DNA from 2 places in the Shewanella litorisediminis genome. Region 1 is predicted to be linked to the other one. Evidence: predicted binding sites of a transcription regulator. Region 1 holds the regulator's gene; the other holds the start of a gene.
What was found. Region 1 encodes FliA, which starts transcription of late flagellar genes. Its sites were predicted from a motif close to CTAAAGNTNNNNNNNNNNNNGCCGATA; they were not measured.

Region 2: a site for FliA is predicted at 4,945-4,971, ahead of pomA (flagellar motor protein PomA). Genes of this name have one in related genera too.

What each region holds. Positions count from the first base shown of each region.
Region 1 covers NZ_CP069213.1:2,666,068-2,674,142, reverse strand. Annotated here, with positions in the region: gene flhA (flagellar biosynthesis protein FlhA) at 1-1,616, shown strand, start outside; gene flhF (flagellar biosynthesis GTPase FlhF) at 1,629-3,020, shown strand; gene JQC75_RS11730 (MinD/ParA family protein) at 3,025-3,906, shown strand; gene JQC75_RS11725 (RNA polymerase sigma factor FliA) at 3,899-4,618, shown strand; gene cheY (chemotaxis response regulator CheY) at 4,663-5,046, shown strand; gene JQC75_RS11715 (protein phosphatase CheZ) at 5,060-5,797, shown strand; gene JQC75_RS11710 (chemotaxis protein CheA) at 5,813-8,075, shown strand, end outside.
Region 2 covers NZ_CP069213.1:2,882,200-2,890,274, forward strand. Annotated here, with positions in the region: gene JQC75_RS12605 (transcriptional regulator GcvA) at 1-714, opposite strand, end outside; gene JQC75_RS12610 (hypothetical protein) at 928-1,191, shown strand; gene thiI (tRNA uracil 4-sulfurtransferase ThiI) at 1,396-2,850, opposite strand; gene JQC75_RS12620 (flagellar motor protein MotB) at 3,092-4,030, opposite strand; gene pomA (flagellar motor protein PomA) at 4,035-4,802, opposite strand; gene xseB (exodeoxyribonuclease VII small subunit) at 5,102-5,341, shown strand; gene ispA ((2E,6E)-farnesyl diphosphate synthase) at 5,341-6,222, shown strand; gene dxs (1-deoxy-D-xylulose-5-phosphate synthase) at 6,242-8,075, shown strand, end outside.

The DNA of each region.
Region 1 (8,075 bases):
AACAGATGGCCATCGATGCTGACTTGAATGCCGGTCTAATCAATCAGGAACAAGCCCGTACCCGCCGCGCCGAAGTAACCAAAGAAGCCGACTTTTACGGCGCCATGGACGGTGCGTCCAAGTTTGTGAAAGGCGACGCTATCGCCGGGATCATGATCCTGGTGATTAACATCCTTGGCGGCTTTGTTATCGGTATGGTGCAGCACGATCTGGCCTTTATGGATGCAGTAGAAATTTATACTCTGCTGACCATAGGTGACGGCCTGGTGGCCCAGATCCCTGGGCTTTTGCTCTCCATTGCCGCAGCGCTGATGGTGACCCGCCAGAACGAAGAAGGCGATATGGGTGGCATGGTGATGAGTCAGATGTTTGACAATCCCAAGTCGCTTGGCATTGCCGCTGGGGTGCTTTTTGTGATGGGCATAGTACCCGGTATGCCCCACCTTGCGTTTTTAACCTTTGCAGCGGCCACAGGCGCCGGCGCCTATTTCCTCAATAAACGCATAGAGAAGCGTAAGCAGCAGGCCCTTGAAGCCGCAGCAAGCGGCAGTGTCGAGAAGCTGGATAATTCTCCCAAGGAGCTCGGGTGGGACGATGTGCGCCATGTGGATACCATAGGGCTTGAAGTGGGTTACCGCCTGATCCCGCTGGTGGACAAGGGGCAGGGGGGAGAACTCCTGTCCCGCATCAAGGGCGTGCGTAAGAAGCTGTCGCAGGAGCTGGGCTTTTTGGTGCCCGCAGTGCACATTCGCGACAACCTGGATCTCGCCCCCAGCACCTATCGTATCTCGCTGATGGGCGTAGTGGTGGGTGAGGCCGAGATTCGTCACGACTGTGAACTGGCCATCAACCCGGGGCAGGTGTTTGGGCAACTCGATGGTGTCACGACCCGCGACCCTGCCTTTGGTCTGGAAGCGGTATGGATTGCGCCTGAGCTGCGTGAGCATGCCCAGACACTGGGGTATACCGTGGTTGACGCTGCCACAGTGGTAGCGACTCATATCAGTCAGACCCTCAGCAACAACGCCTCCAAGCTGCTCGGTTATGAAGAAGTACAGCAACTGCTGGATATTCTCGCGAAGCACTCACCCAAGCTGGTGGATGGCTTTATCCCCGATGTGATGTCCCTCGGCACCGTGGTGAAAGTGATGCAGAACCTGCTCAACGAAGGGGTGTCGGTGCGCGATCTGCGGACCATAGTCCAGACACTGCTGGAGTATGGTACCAAGTCCGGTGACACCGAGGTGCTCACGGCAGCGGTGCGTATCGCCCTTAAACGTATGATTGTTCAAGAAATAGCCGGTCCAGAGGCTGAAATCCCTGTCATAACTTTGGCGCCAGAATTGGAACAGATGTTGCATCAGTCGATGCAGGCTTCCGGCGGCGATGGTCCCAACATCGAACCCGGATTGGCCGAGCGGATGCAACAGTCACTTGCTGACGCCGCTCAGCGGCAGGAAATGGTGGGCCAGCCCGCCATACTGCTGACTTCGGGAATGCTGCGTTCGACCCTGTCGCGCTTTGTGAAATACACCATTCCCAACCTGAGGGTCATTTCCTACCAGGAAATTCCCGACGAGAAGCAGATAAGAATAGTGTCAGCTGTGGGCCAGTAAGAGGGTATAAAATTGAAAATCAAACGTTTTTTTGCAAAAGACATGCGTGCTGCTCTGGCTCAGGTGAAAGAAACCCTCGGTGCTGATGCTGTAATCATGTCCAATAAAAAAGTCACAGGCGGCATCGAAATTGTGGCTGCGGTTGATTACGATGAACCCAAGCCTTCGCCGGAGTCCAAGGTGGCTGCTACCAATCCATTTGAGATAAGCGATGACAAAGTCTCTTTGGGGGGTCGGGCTCCAGTGCGTACCAATCGTCAAAAAGTCAACGAAGCCCCTGCCGATTCGCTGCAGGCATTGCTCGAGCGCCAACAAAGCCGGATGAATCAGCAAATGGGTCACTCGGTTGAAGCGGATGATATGCCCGCCTGGGCCCGCGGCCTGGAAGCGCCGGTTGCGCCAAAAATGAAAGACACTCCCCGCCAGGCCACTTTTACGCCTGATGCCGATAAAAATCGTGCGCCGGGACGTCAGCAAATTGAACTGGATGCCATGAAAGAAGAGCTGGCATCACTGCGCAATTTGCTGACCCATCAGGTGTCTTCTTTGATGATTGAGCAGAAGAATCGTACCGATCCTGTGGGTGCCATGCTGGAAACCCGCTTGCTTGAGGCCGAATTCTCTCCCGCCGTGGCGGCAAAACTGGCAGGCTTATCCCAGCACTACAACCCTGCAGAGCTGGTTAAGGCTCTGCCACAAAGCCTGGCTAATATGCTGGATAATCAAGGCGATGATATTGTAAGACGTGGTGGGGTTGTTGCCTTTGTGGGGCCAACTGGTGTGGGGAAAACCACCTCAATTGCCAAAATTGCGGCCCGATTTGCCGCCCATCATGGTGCCGATCAGGTGGCGCTTATCACCACCGACCATTATCGCATTGGAGCCTTTGAGCAATTGGCAACTTATGGCAAAATCATGGGGTGTCCTGTAAAGCAAGCTCATGATCTCAATGAATTGCAACAAATTCTTTATCAGCTGCGCAATCGCAAGCTAGTATTGATAGATACCGCCGGTATGGGACAGCGAGATATGCGACTGGTGGAGCAATTGGACAATTTGACGGCTAACAGTGCCTTGCCGATCCGCAGTTATCTGGTATTGTCAGCAACGTCGCAACGTCGCGTGCTCCAGGATGCGGTAAAACACTTCCAGCGCATCCCTTTATCCGGCGCTGTGCTGACTAAACTGGATGAATCTGTTTCTTTGGCCGGCGCGTTAAGTGTACTTATCCAGAGTGGGTTGCCACTGAGTTATGTGACTGATGGACAAAGAGTTCCTGAGGATATGAAAGTCGCAGACACTTTGGCGTTGGCAAGACAGGCGCTTGATGCCCTGAATGAACCTGAGTATCAGGGCATCGACAACACTATGTGGTCGGAAAGCACGACCTTTGCGTTCGAGTAAAGCTATGACCCGTGATCAAGCAAGCGGTTTACGTATGATGAATCAGCCATATAACGAAAAAGTAAAAGTCATTGCCGTGACAGGCGGCAAAGGTGGGGTAGGTAAAACCAGCGTTTCCATCAATACGGCTGTGGCTCTGGCAGAAAAGGGCAAGCGGGTATTGGTATTGGATGCCGACCTGGGTTTGGCCAACGTGGATGTAATGTTAGGTCTGCGTGCCGAAAAAAATCTCTCCCATGTGTTGTCCGGTGACGCTGAACTGGATGACATTATTTTGCGTGGCCCCAAAGGCATTGGCATTGTACCTGCCACGTCGGGTACCCAGGCCATGGTGGAACTGACTGCGGCGCAGCATGCCGGGCTTATTCGCGCATTCAGTGAAATGCGCACCCAGTTTGATGTGCTTATTGTGGATACCGCAGCCGGTATCTCGGACATGGTGCTCAGTTTCTCCCGTGCTGCCCAGGATGTGTTGGTGGTGGTATGTGACGAACCGACGTCCATTACCGATGCCTATGCACTTATTAAAATCCTCAGTCGTGAGCACGGTGTGTTCCGGTTCAAAATTGTGGCAAATATGGTTCGCAGCTTACGCGAAGGCATGGAGCTTTTTGCTAAACTCAGCAAGGTTACTGACCGCTTTCTCGACGTTGCACTGGAACTGGTTGCAACAATTCCCTTCGACGAAAACTTGCGGAAATCAGTACGTAAGCAAAAATTGATTGTAGAAGCATACCCAAAATCACCTGCCGCCATTGCATACCATGGCCTGGCGAATAAGGTGATGAGCTGGCCGATACCGCAGCAGCCCGGTGGCCATCTGGAATTTTTCGTAGAACGTCTGGTACATCGTCCCGATTATCAAGAGGACAGAGCGAGTGAATAAAGCCGCGGCGTATACCTCCATGGAGAGTAAAACCTCCATCGTTGAACAGTACGCACCGCTGGTAAAAAGAATCGCGCACCATATGTTGGCCAGATTGCCGGCATCCGTACAGTTGGACGATTTGCTGCAGGCCGGCATGATTGGCCTGCTTGAGGCATCCGCCAAATTTGACGGCGGCAAAGGCGCCAAGTTTGAAACCTTTGCCGGCATTCGTATTCGTGGTGCCATGCTGGATGAAATCCGCAAAGGCGATTGGGTTCCACGTTCTGTCCATCGTAATCAGCGCAGAGTCGCCCAGGTGATAGATGAGCTGGAACAGGAGCTCGGACGTGATGCCCGGGACACAGAAATCGCCGAAAGACTTGATATGTCGATGGAGGAATACCATCATATCCTCAATGATGTTTCTGTTGGTAAAATCATAGGGATAGAAGATTTAGGCGTATCGCAGGATGTATTGGTTCCCGATGGGGAACAAACCAACGACATTTATGATGACCTGGCACAGAGCCAGTTTCAGCAGGCTTTGGCTGATGCCATTCGCCAGTTACCCGAGCGGGACGCGCTGGTGTTATCACTTTATTACGATGAAGCACTGAATTTAAAAGAAATAGGCGCCATTCTTGAGGTGAGTGAGTCGCGGGTATGCCAGATCCACAGTCAGGCCATGCTCAGGCTCAAAGGTAAGCTCAAGCACTGGACACAAGTATAAATTATTATTTGAGCAGCGAGAGTGTCAGCTCACCGGAGGAAACCTTGGACAAGAATATGAAGATTCTCATTGTTGACGACTTTTCAACAATGAGACGTATCATCAAGAACTTGTTGCGAGACTTGGGGTTTAATAACACCCAGGAAGCAGATGATGGCTCAACCGCCTTGCCAATGCTGCAAAAGGGTGATTTTGATTTTGTGGTTACCGATTGGAACATGCCGGGCATGCAGGGTATCGATTTGCTGAAAGCGATTCGCGCCGATGAAAACCTAAAGCATATTCCAGTACTGATGGTGACCGCAGAGGCCAAGCGTGAGCAGATTATTGCCGCCGCTCAGGCTGGCGTAAACGGCTATGTGGTTAAGCCTTTTACTGCTGCGACACTGAAAGAGAAGCTGGACAAGATATTCGAACGACTTGGTTGAGCAAGGATGAGCTATGCAGGCACACACATCAGGGCTCATTAGTCTCGAACAGGCACAGGAACTCGTCACACTCCTGAGTGCAGGTGAGCAGGAAAAGGCAGATTTACTGCTGAGGGATCTTGCGGTCCCCATTCAGAAAGAGCTGTTTGACGAAGTGGGTAAACTTACCCGCCAATTACATAGCGCGTTGGTCGATTTTCAGTTGGACAGCCGTCTGATGGAACTGGCCAGTATCGATATTCCTGACGCCAAAGAGCGACTGAATTACGTCATCGATATGACAGAGCAGGCAGCCAATAAAACCATGGATGCCGTCGAAGAGTGTTTGCCCCTCGCTGACGCCCTTATCAACCACATTCAAACCGTCATGCCGGCCTGGGATAAGCTCATGCGGCGTGATATCGACATTACCGAGTTCAAAAGCCTGTGCCATGACGTACAACAGCTGATGAATCGCAGTGCAATGGACTCAGAAAGACTGCGCGAGCTTTTGAATCAGATTTTAATGGCGCAGGATTTCCAGGACCTGACCGGGCAAATGATCCGACGTGTTATCGATTTGGTTCGTGAAGTCGAGAATAGCCTGGTGTCAATGTTGACCGTCTTTGGCGAGCAGCCAGCCACAGAAGTTACCCAGAAGAGTACCAGTAGCATAGAAGCGGAAGGCCCTATCATGAATGCCGAGCTTCGTCAGGATGTGGTGACTGGTCAGGATGAAGTCGATGACCTGTTGTCCAGTCTGGGTTTCTGATAAGGAGTCAATTTAATGTCATTTGATGTTGATGAAGAGATTCTGCAGGACTTTTTGATAGAAGCCGGCGAAATCCTCGAGCTTCTGCAGGAACAATTGGTTGCTCTTGAGAATAATCCGGAAGACACGGATTTGCTCAACGCCATTTTCCGGGGGTTCCACACGGTAAAAGGGGGGGCAGGTTTCCTCGGGCTTGCGCCCATGGTGGATGTCTGTCACGAATCCGAAAATACCTTTGATTTGCTCAGAACAGGTAAACGTCACGTTACCGCCGAATTGATGGATATCATTCTGCAGGCGGTGGACGCCATTAATACCATGTTCGCTCAAACCCAGGCAGGACAAGAGCAGGAGCCCGCCTCCGCGGAGTTGCTGGATAAGCTCAAGCTTCTGTCTTCAGGTGCACCCTTGCCATCAGAGGGGGGGGCAGCCTCTTCGCCCGCTTCATCTGAGCCAACGATAAGCGTCGCCGATGACATTCCCGGTGTTGAACTCTTTGGTGACCTTGAGGAGCCCGAGGCGGCCGAGCCCGCTACCCAGGCGCCTGCCATGGCTGATGACTTTCTGTTTGACTCACCCGCCAGCGATTCCAGCATCGACGAAATTAACGAAGCCGAATTTGAAGCGCTTCTGGATGCGCTGCACGGAAGCGGTAAAGGGCCTGGTGTCAGTGGGGCACCAAGCGCTGCACCAAGTACCGACAAAGGTGGCGCCAAAGCAGTACCTGCCGGTGATGAAATCACCGATGATGAGTTTGAAGCCTTACTCGATGAACTCCATGGTTCGGGCAAGTTCAAAGCCACCACCGATAAAGTGGTTGCCAAAGTGGAAGACAGCCCAGCCGACCATGTAGATACCGATGAAATCACCGATGACGAATTTGAAAAGTTGTTGGATGAACTTCACGGTAAAGGCACGGGGCCCGGCATCGCAACTGCTGCGAAACCCGCTTCGCCCGCTGCGGGTCAGCCCAAAGCGGCTGAGCCACCAAAACCCATCGCAAAACCATCGCCAACTCCAGAAGCGCCAAAACCCGTTGCTGCGGTTGAAAAAAGTCCTGCACCTGTTGCCAAAGCCGCGCCTGCGGGTGGCTCCTCCGTGCCGCAGGGCGAAACCACTGTGCGGGTCGATACGGCCAGACTGGATCAGATCATGAACATGGTTGGTGAGCTGGTGCTGGTGCGTAATCGCCTGGTCAGCCTGGGTGTGACCCGTGAAGATGAGGAAATGTCCAAGGCGCTGGCCAACCTCGATTTGGTGACTGCCGATTTGCAGGGCGCCGTGATGAAAACACGGATGCAGCCCATCAAGAAGGTATTTGGCCGCTTCCCCCGCGTGGTACGTGACCTGGCACGCAGCCTCAATAAAGAAATCGATTTGGTGCTGGTTGGCGAGGAAACTGACCTCGATAAGAACCTGGTGGAAGCCCTCGCAGACCCGCTGGTGCACCTGGTGCGCAACTCCGTAGACCACGGGATTGAAATGCCCGCCGATCGTGTGGCGAGCGGTAAACCCAAGACAGGTACCATTACGCTGTCGGCCAGCCAGGAAGGGGATCATATTCTCCTGAAAATTGAAGATGACGGCGCGGGGATGGATCCTGAGAAACTCAAGGCCATCGCGGTTAAACGCGGTGTACTTGATGAAGATGCCGCGGCAAGAATGTCAGACCATGAGGCCTACAACCTGATTTTTGCGCCAGGTTTCTCAACCAAAACCGAAATTTCCGATATTTCCGGTCGCGGTGTGGGCATGGACGTGGTGAAAACCCGTATCACTCAGCTCAACGGTACCGTGCATATCGATTCGATTAAGGGCAAGGGGACTATCCTCGAGATTAAGGTACCTTTGACGCTGGCGATTATGCCGACCCTGATGGTGGAAGTGGCCAAGCAGGTATTCGCTTTACCACTGTCGAGCGTGAATGAAATTTTCCACCTGGATTTGACCAAGACCAACATAGTTGACGGTCAGTTGACGGTCATTTTCAGAGACAAGGCCGTTCCACTCTTTTACCTTGAACAGTGGCTGAGCCGCAGCAAAACCAAGTTCAAGCATGGCGACAAAAAGCATGGCCATGTGGTGATAGTGCAATTGGGTACGCTGCAAATCGGTTTTGTGGTCGATGCCTTAATTGGTCAGGAAGAAGTCGTGATTAAGCCGCTGGGCGCTTTGCTCCATGGCACCCCGGGTATGGCCGGTGCCACCATTACGTCAGACGGTGGAATAGCGCTGATTTTGGATGTTCCCGGATTATTGAAACATTATGCCAAGCGGA
Region 2 (8,075 bases), 220 kb from region 1:
CAGTGCCACACCCTGACCGTGGGCGGCGGCCTGCAATACCAGCGATGAGTGACTGAAAATGGGTCCCTGGTTCACGTTTACATCGGTGACGCCACACTGGCGAAACCAGGCCTGCCAATCGTGACGGCTCATGTCGTGCAGCAGGGTGTGATGCTTAAGATCGGCCGGTTTTTCAAGGGGCTTGGGGCCGCTCAGCAACATGGGTGAACACACGGGGATAAGCACTTCGTTACGCAGTTTGTCGGCCCTGAGCCCCGGCCAACTGCCCTGCCCATAGTAAATAGCCACATCCACGTCATCAGTGAGAGAGCCTTCTTCGCTGTCCACTGCCTTGATGCGCACATCGATGTCCGGGTTCTTCTCGCTGAATTTGGCGAGCCTTGGCACCAACCACTGAATGGCAAAACTGGGCGACATGCTCACAGTCAGCGAGCCAATGGCACTGCGGGCCAGCAAACGGTCGGTGGCGTCGGACAGTTGGGTAAAGATATCCTTGATGTCGAGAAAGTAGCTCTGCCCTTCTTCGGTGAGCAGCAAAGAACGGTTCTTTCGCCGAAATAATTTTAATCCCAGAAAGTCTTCCAGCGCCTTAATTTGATGGCTCACTGCAGCCTGGGTAACAAAGAGTTCTTCGGCTGCGCGGGTAAAACTCAGGTGCCGTGCTGCGGCCTCGAAGGCCTTGACGGCATTCAGTGGAGGAAGTCGTCTTGACATGGTGATCCCACTCTCATTTTTTAATTAGTTTTTCTAATCCACATTGTTACATTTTATCGTTTGTTAATGAAAGGCTTTTTGCGTAAATTTTGCGCCAACAAACGAGATGGTCGGGCGGCTTTAAATCGGAGTAAGCATGCCTGACGAGTGACCCCTGACACGCTGACAATAAGCGAAGGGGTGACCCAACTGATACGCCCGGAGGCGCTTACCATGATGAACCTGAAATCCGCTTTTGCCCTTGTGCTGTTTGCTGCTTTTTGTGCGACCGCCAGTGCCAACCAAGACACCACAACACTGAGCGCTGATGCCATAGTATTTGATACTGACGCCCTGCATGAGTCCATCACCACAGAGCTGACCCTGAGCATGGCCAAAATCCAGGACGAGCTGCGCGCCGACAATCAGGGCGCTACTCTGCTGCTGGCCAATCAGGAAGAAGCCAAAAGCACTGCCACTGCTGCCAAGGCCGAGTAACAAATCGCATTAGCTGCCGGTTAAAACCTGCCGGCTGGTAAATAGAAAAAGCCGCAATTATGCGGCTTTTTTGTTGTCTGCATCTGCCTTAATGCTGTTCAGGCAAGTCGCGCTCAAACAATCATATTAAGGCAGGGCGGCACGCTCTTGGAGACACTTGTGCAGTGCCTTCTGAGTCATGCCGCCTTGTATCTCATTGCGTGCTCAGGGACGATACACCTTCACGTTGCTGTAACCCTGCTCCTGCAGATACAGGGCTTGCAGCTTGCTCATTACGCCACGCTCGCAGTAAAGCAGGTAGGTCTTATCTTTATCAAGCTCGGCAAAGGCGGTAGCCAGCTTGAAGAAGGGGATCACCTTCACTTCAACGCCGTCCACTTCCAATGGTCTGGACTCTTCTTCTTCCGGCGCGCGGATGTCGACGATAACTTCATTTCCGGCCGCGCTGGAGACGGTTTCAGTTTCGGTCACGCGCTCACTGGTAGTCACGGCAATATCACGGATATCGATAACTTCGGCTTTGGCCAGCACCCGGTCGAGCAAGTCTTCGGAGAACTTCTGCTCTTCGGCTTCCACCTTGGACAGCACAGCCTTCACCGTGGGGCGCTGGGAAATCACACCACAATACTCGGGCATGGAGGCCGCAAAATCTTCGGTACCGATACGGCGGGCTTCGCGAATAATGTCCGGTTTATCCATGCTGATGAGCGGACGCAGGATCAAGAGATCGGTGCAGCGGTCAATGACATTCAGGTTGGTCAGGGTCTGGCTCGACACCTGACCCAGGCTCTCACCGGTGACCAGAGCCTGAATGCCCATGCGATCGGCCACGCGGGTGGCTGCGCGCATCATCATGCGCTTAAGCACCACACCCATCTGACCGTTTTCAATGCGCTCGAGGATTTCTGTTACCACTTCTTCGAAGGGCACAGACACAAACTTCACCTTGTGCGACTCGCCGTAGGTCTTCCACAGGTGGTAGGCCACTTGTTTCACGCCGATTTCGTGCTGGGCGCCCCCCAGGTTGAAGAAGCAATAATGGGTACGGGAACCCTTTTTAATAAACTGGAAGCTGGCCACGCCCGAGTCGAAACCGCCGGAAATCAAAGACAGCACGTCTTCCTGAGCAGCAATGGGGAAGCCACCCAAACCCTCAATACGCTGGCTGACCATATAAAGCTTGTCGCGATCGATTTCGAGCTGGATGGTCACATCCGGGTTCTTCAGCTGCACGCCCTTGGCTTCGGTAAACTGGTTCAAACCGCCGCCAACATAGCGCTCAACCTCGATGGAGTTGAAGTCATGCTGACCGGCACGCTTTACCCGCACACAAAAGGTTTTGTCTTTGAGCATATCGCGGTACACAGGCAGCGCGTGCTGATAGATATCGTCCACAGTTTCAAAGTCGTACTCGGCCACCTGCAGCACATGATGAATACCCGGGATATGGGCCAGACGCTCGGCAAAAAGCGCTGTGAGTTCAGGCTTGTCTTTGGGCACCTTGACCATGATCTTGTCCCATTGGCGCTGTACCTTGGCATCCTCATCGATTTTTTTCAGCACGTTACGGATGTTGGACTCGAGCATCTTGGTAAAACGCATTCTTACCGGTTTGCTCTTAATCATGATTTCGGGATACAGCTTAACGATAAACTTCATGGGACTTCCAAAAAACAGGCTTGCGCCGAGGGTTAAAGTTCGAACTAAAAGATAATCGCGGGAGTATATCAAAAAGCAGCCCAGAGGGGCAGTGGCAGCTGCTACTGTCACCTGAGTTGCCCGCCTGGATAGAGTGACTATGGCGCCCGGCATCAACGGCCGCCATCAAAAAGGCACCTCAAGGCAAGACAGAGGCACAAATAAAAAGCCCGGCGCAGTGGCCGGGCCTTAAAGGCGAACGTTAATTACCGCTATCGGTGCCAACCTGTATCTCATCGGATTCTTTGGGCTTGCCTTGCTCGATGGCAATCTCAACCCGGCGGTTTCTGGCGCGATTTTCGGCGGACTCATTGGGCACCAAGGGATTATTGGAACCCATGCCCACTACCTTCATCCGGGATGGGTCAAAGCCTTTTACCTTTACCAACTCGTGGGCAACCGACACAGCGCGCTTACTGGAGAGATCCCAGTTTGAGCTGTACAGCTCGTTGCTGATTTGCATGTCATCGGTGTAACCGGATACGGTAATGATGCCGGGGACATCCTTTAACAGCTCACCCACGGCCTGGATGACGGGTCTGAATCTGGGTTGCAGGAATCCCGAGCCAGAACCAAATGCGCCTTTCTCGCGGATACGAATAATGATTTGCTGACCCAGGGATTCAATTTCAATGGCGCCATCAACAATTTCCTCGTTGAGCTGCTCAGCCATTTTCTTCACCTGCTGATTGATAAGCTCCTGGGATGAAGAGGAATCACTCTGGGTATTTTCAGCAGTTTCCTGTGCGGTGGACGCGGCTTCACCACCACGTTGGGAGCCCTGTTGCTGCTGCACGCCGCCAGCACTCTCACTCTCCCCTTCCTGGAAATCGAGGATGGGTTCGGTCATCTCATTGGTTTGCTGGTTGATGATTTCAATGGGGGTGGGCTCGGGTTTGCCCGGGCGAAATTCCAGGGCAATCACCGAGGTACCCTTGGGAATATCTTTTACCTCAACCTTATTCTGCACCCCGAATGCATACTTCATGGAACCGGCTATCTGCTTGAATTTCATGACGTCCATTTCGGAAAACGCCAGCAGCAGCACGAAGAAACACATCAAGAGTGACATCAGGTCGGCAAAGGTGGCAAGCCACAGGGGCGCGCCCGGTGGGGGGCAATTGCACTTGGCCTTTGCCATGGTGCTATTCCCCGTCCGTGGTATCTATCTTGCGGACCTTTTCCGCCAGATAGTTTTTCAGGAAGCCTTCAATCACCCTTGGGTTTTGACCATCCTGAATCGCCAGTACCGCGTCCATGATAAGGTTGCGGTTAAGCATTTCTTCACTCATACGTAGCGACAGCTTGTCGGCAACCGGAATGGCCACCATGTTGGCCAACATGGCACCATAAAGTGTGGTCAACAGGGCCACCGCCATGGCGGGACCAATGGACTTGGGGTCATCCATGTTGGAGAGCATGGCCACAAGACCAATCAACGTACCTATCATCCCCATCGCCGGGGCGACATCACCAAAGGCCCTGAAGATACCTATGCCGGTTCTGTGTCGCTCTTCGGTGAGGGCAATGTCTTTTTCCAACGCTTCGCGCACCACGTCGCCATCGTGACCATCCACCAGCATGTCGACAGCTTTTTGCATAAAACTGTTGGAAATTTGTGCCTCTTCCAGTGCCAGAAAGCCCCCTTTACGGGCCGCATCGGCCATGGCAACGGACTGCTCAATCAACTCTTCCGGCTTGTCGATTTTGAACATGAATGCCTTGGCGGCTATTTTTACTGCCCCGAAAAATTGCTTGAGGTTGAATTTCATCATCACCACAAACAGGGAACCACCAAATACGATAAATACGGAAGGAACATCCACAAAGATGGCCAGACCGCCGCCGGTCACCATCGCCATCAGCACAAAGGCAAAAGCGCCCAACAGACCAATGAGGGTTGCTAAATCCACAGATGCTCCTTAATTACGCAGTCATGAGAACCGAAGGCAAAGGAAACCAACGGCAAGCCAAAAATCCAGGGTCACTCTCAGGTATTATTCCCAAAACGTATAACGAAGTAGGAACGTTCAAGACCCTGTCGCTATTCTCAGTTATCGGACAGCGCTTCGGCAAGTTTAGCGCCAATTTATTTTTTCTAACAAAAATTCAGCAACAAAGCGTGCTCCACGGCAAATATTCCCCCGCATAATTTGACCCTGTCAGCCTCCTGAGATACCTTGTGCACGCCGACACAGCAGGAAAAAATACCGTGGCCAAAAAACCGGAAAATTTGAGTTTTGAAGCGTCTTTGGCAGAGCTGGAACGCATAGTCACTGAATTGGAACAGGGCGACGTCTCATTGGACGATGCGTTGAAACAATTCGAGCGGGGTATTGGACTGGTAAGAGCCAGTCAGGCCAAACTGGAGCAGGCCCAACAAAAAGTGGCCATCTTGCTGACCCAGGCCCCGGATGCCCCACTCGACGACTTTTTACCCGAGGGAGAATAATGCTCAAACTTGCCCTCGCCGACTGCCAGTCCCGGGTCGACGCTGTCCTTGCCGCACATATAGATGCACTGCCTCAAACCGCCCCTGCCTTGAAGGCCGCCATGCGCCATGGAGCCCTTATCGGTGGCAAGCGCATTCGCCCCTTCCTTGTTTACGCCGTGGGTGAATTACTCGGGGTGGATAAAGCCAAGCTGGACCGACTCGCCGCCGCCGTTGAATGTGTTCACGCCTATTCCCTTATCCATGATGATTTGCCCGCCATGGATGACGACAACCTGCGCCGTGGCAAGCCTACGGTGCACATTGCCTTCGATGAAGCCACGGCAATCCTTGCTGGTGACGCGCTGCAAACCCTGGCCTTTGAAATCATCAGTGAAGCCGACGCAGGGCTTGCCCCTAAAGCACAGGTCGCCATGATTGCGGCCCTGGCAAAGGCGTCAGGATATCTGGGTATGTGTGGCGGGCAGGCACTGGATCTTGCCGGTGAAGGCAAGAGCATCAGTCTCGAAGAGCTGACCCGGCTGCACAACCTGAAAACCGGTGCCCTTATTCGGGCCGCCGTGGAGCTGGCGCTGATTGCCGCCGATGCCTCCGACGCCGACACCGCCGCGCTTCGTGCCTATGCCGATGCCATTGGCCTGGCGTTTCAGGTTCAGGACGACATTCTGGATATCACGGCCACCACTGAAGAAATCGGTAAGCCCCAGGGATCTGATCTGGATGCCAACAAGAGCACGTATCCTAAGTTGCTGGGCCTCGATGGCGCCCGGCAAACTGCCGATGCACTGGTAGCCGACGCACTATCAGCGCTGGCTAAAATGCCATACAATAGTCAGCTACTTGCAGACTTTGCCCGTTATATCGTCGCGCGACGAGTATAAGAAAGAAAAGAATCTCGCTATGAGTTTGGACATTTCGAATTATCCATTGCTTGCCCTGGCGAGCACCCCGGAAGAGCTGCGACAGCTGCCTCAGTCGGCATTGAAACAGCTTTCAGATGAACTCAGGCAGTTTTTGCTGACCTCTGTGGGCATCTCCAGTGGTCATTTCGCCTCTGGCCTCGGCACGGTCGAACTGACCGTTGCGCTGCATTATGTGTACAACACTCCCTTCGACCGACTGATTTGGGACGTGGGCCATCAGGCCTATCCCCATAAAATACTCACAGGTCGCCGTGACAAGATGCACACCATTCGCCAGAAGAATGGCCTTCACCCCTTCCCATGGCGTGAAGAGAGTCCGTACGACACCTTCAGTGTAGGCCACTCCAGCACCTCTATTTCTGCTGCGCTTGGCATGGCGGTCACCGCCGAGAAAGAAGCCATGGGCCGCAAAGTGGTTGCCGTAATTGGTGACGGCGCCATTACCGGTGGCATGGCCTTCGAGGCCTTGAACCACGCAGGCGACCTGCACAAAGACATGCTAGTGGTGCTCAATGACAATGAGATGTCTATCTCTGAAAATGTCGGCGCACTCAATAACCATCTGGCCAAACTCATGTCCGGGCGCCTCTACACCACCATTCGCGAAGGTGGCAAGAAGGTACTCAAGGGCATGCCTGTCATTAAGGAAATGGCCAAGCGTACCGAAGAGCACCTCAAGGGTATGGTAGTACCTGGTACCCTGTTCGAAGAGCTTGGCTTTAACTACATCGGCCCTATCGACGGCCATGATGTTAATGGACTGGTGGAAACCCTGAGTAACATGCGTGACCTCAAAGGCCCGCAGTTCCTGCATATCATGACCAAAAAGGGTAAAGGGTATGAACCCGCCGAGAAAGACCCAATCGGCTGGCACGCAGTGCCCAAGTTCGACCCCACCCAATTCCGTAAGCCGGCGACCAAGCCGGGTTTACCCACCTTCTCCCAGGTGTTCGGCAAGTGGCTGTGCGACATCGCCGCCAAGGACGAGAAAGTACTCGCCATTACCCCGGCCATGCGTGAAGGCTCTGGCATGGTGGAATTTTCACAGCGCTTCCCACAGCAGTATTTCGATGCGGCCATCGCCGAGCAGCATGCCGTAACATTGGGCGCCGGTTTTGCCTGTGAAGGCTACAAAGCCGTGGTGGCCATCTACTCCAGCTTCCTGCAGCGCGGTTACGACCAGCTCATCCACGATGTGGCCTTGCAACGCCTGCCGGTGCTCTTTGCCATCGACCGCGGTGGCATTGTCGGTGCCGATGGTGCCACCCATCAGGGTGCATTCGACTTAAGCTACATGCGCTGCATTCCCAATATGGTGATCATGGCGCCAAGCGATGAAAACGAATGCCGCCAGATGTTCTACACAGGCTACTGCTATAGCGAAGGCCCAAGTGCCGTGCGTTACCCAAGGGGCAGCGCCACAGGTGCCGAGCAGATTGAAGAGATGACTGCCCTGCCCATCGGCAAAGGGGTAGTGCGTCGTCAGGGCGAGAAGATAGCCATCCTGAACTTTGGCACCACCCTGGCCGCCGCTTTGACAGCAGCCGAGTCTCTCAATGCCACAGTGGCCGACATGCGCTTTGTAAAGCCACTGGATGAAGCCTTGCTACTTGAGCTTGCCGCCAGCCACGATGTGCTGGTGACCGTGGAAGAAAACGCCATCATGGGCGGCGCGGGCTCAGGTGTGCTTGAGTTCCTTGCAAGCAAGAACCGCCTGAAGCCCCTGCTGCAAATCGGTATACCCGATGAATTTATCAAGCACGGTGGCCCGGAGGAGATCCTGAGCGAGCTGGGCCTGGACGCTGACGGTA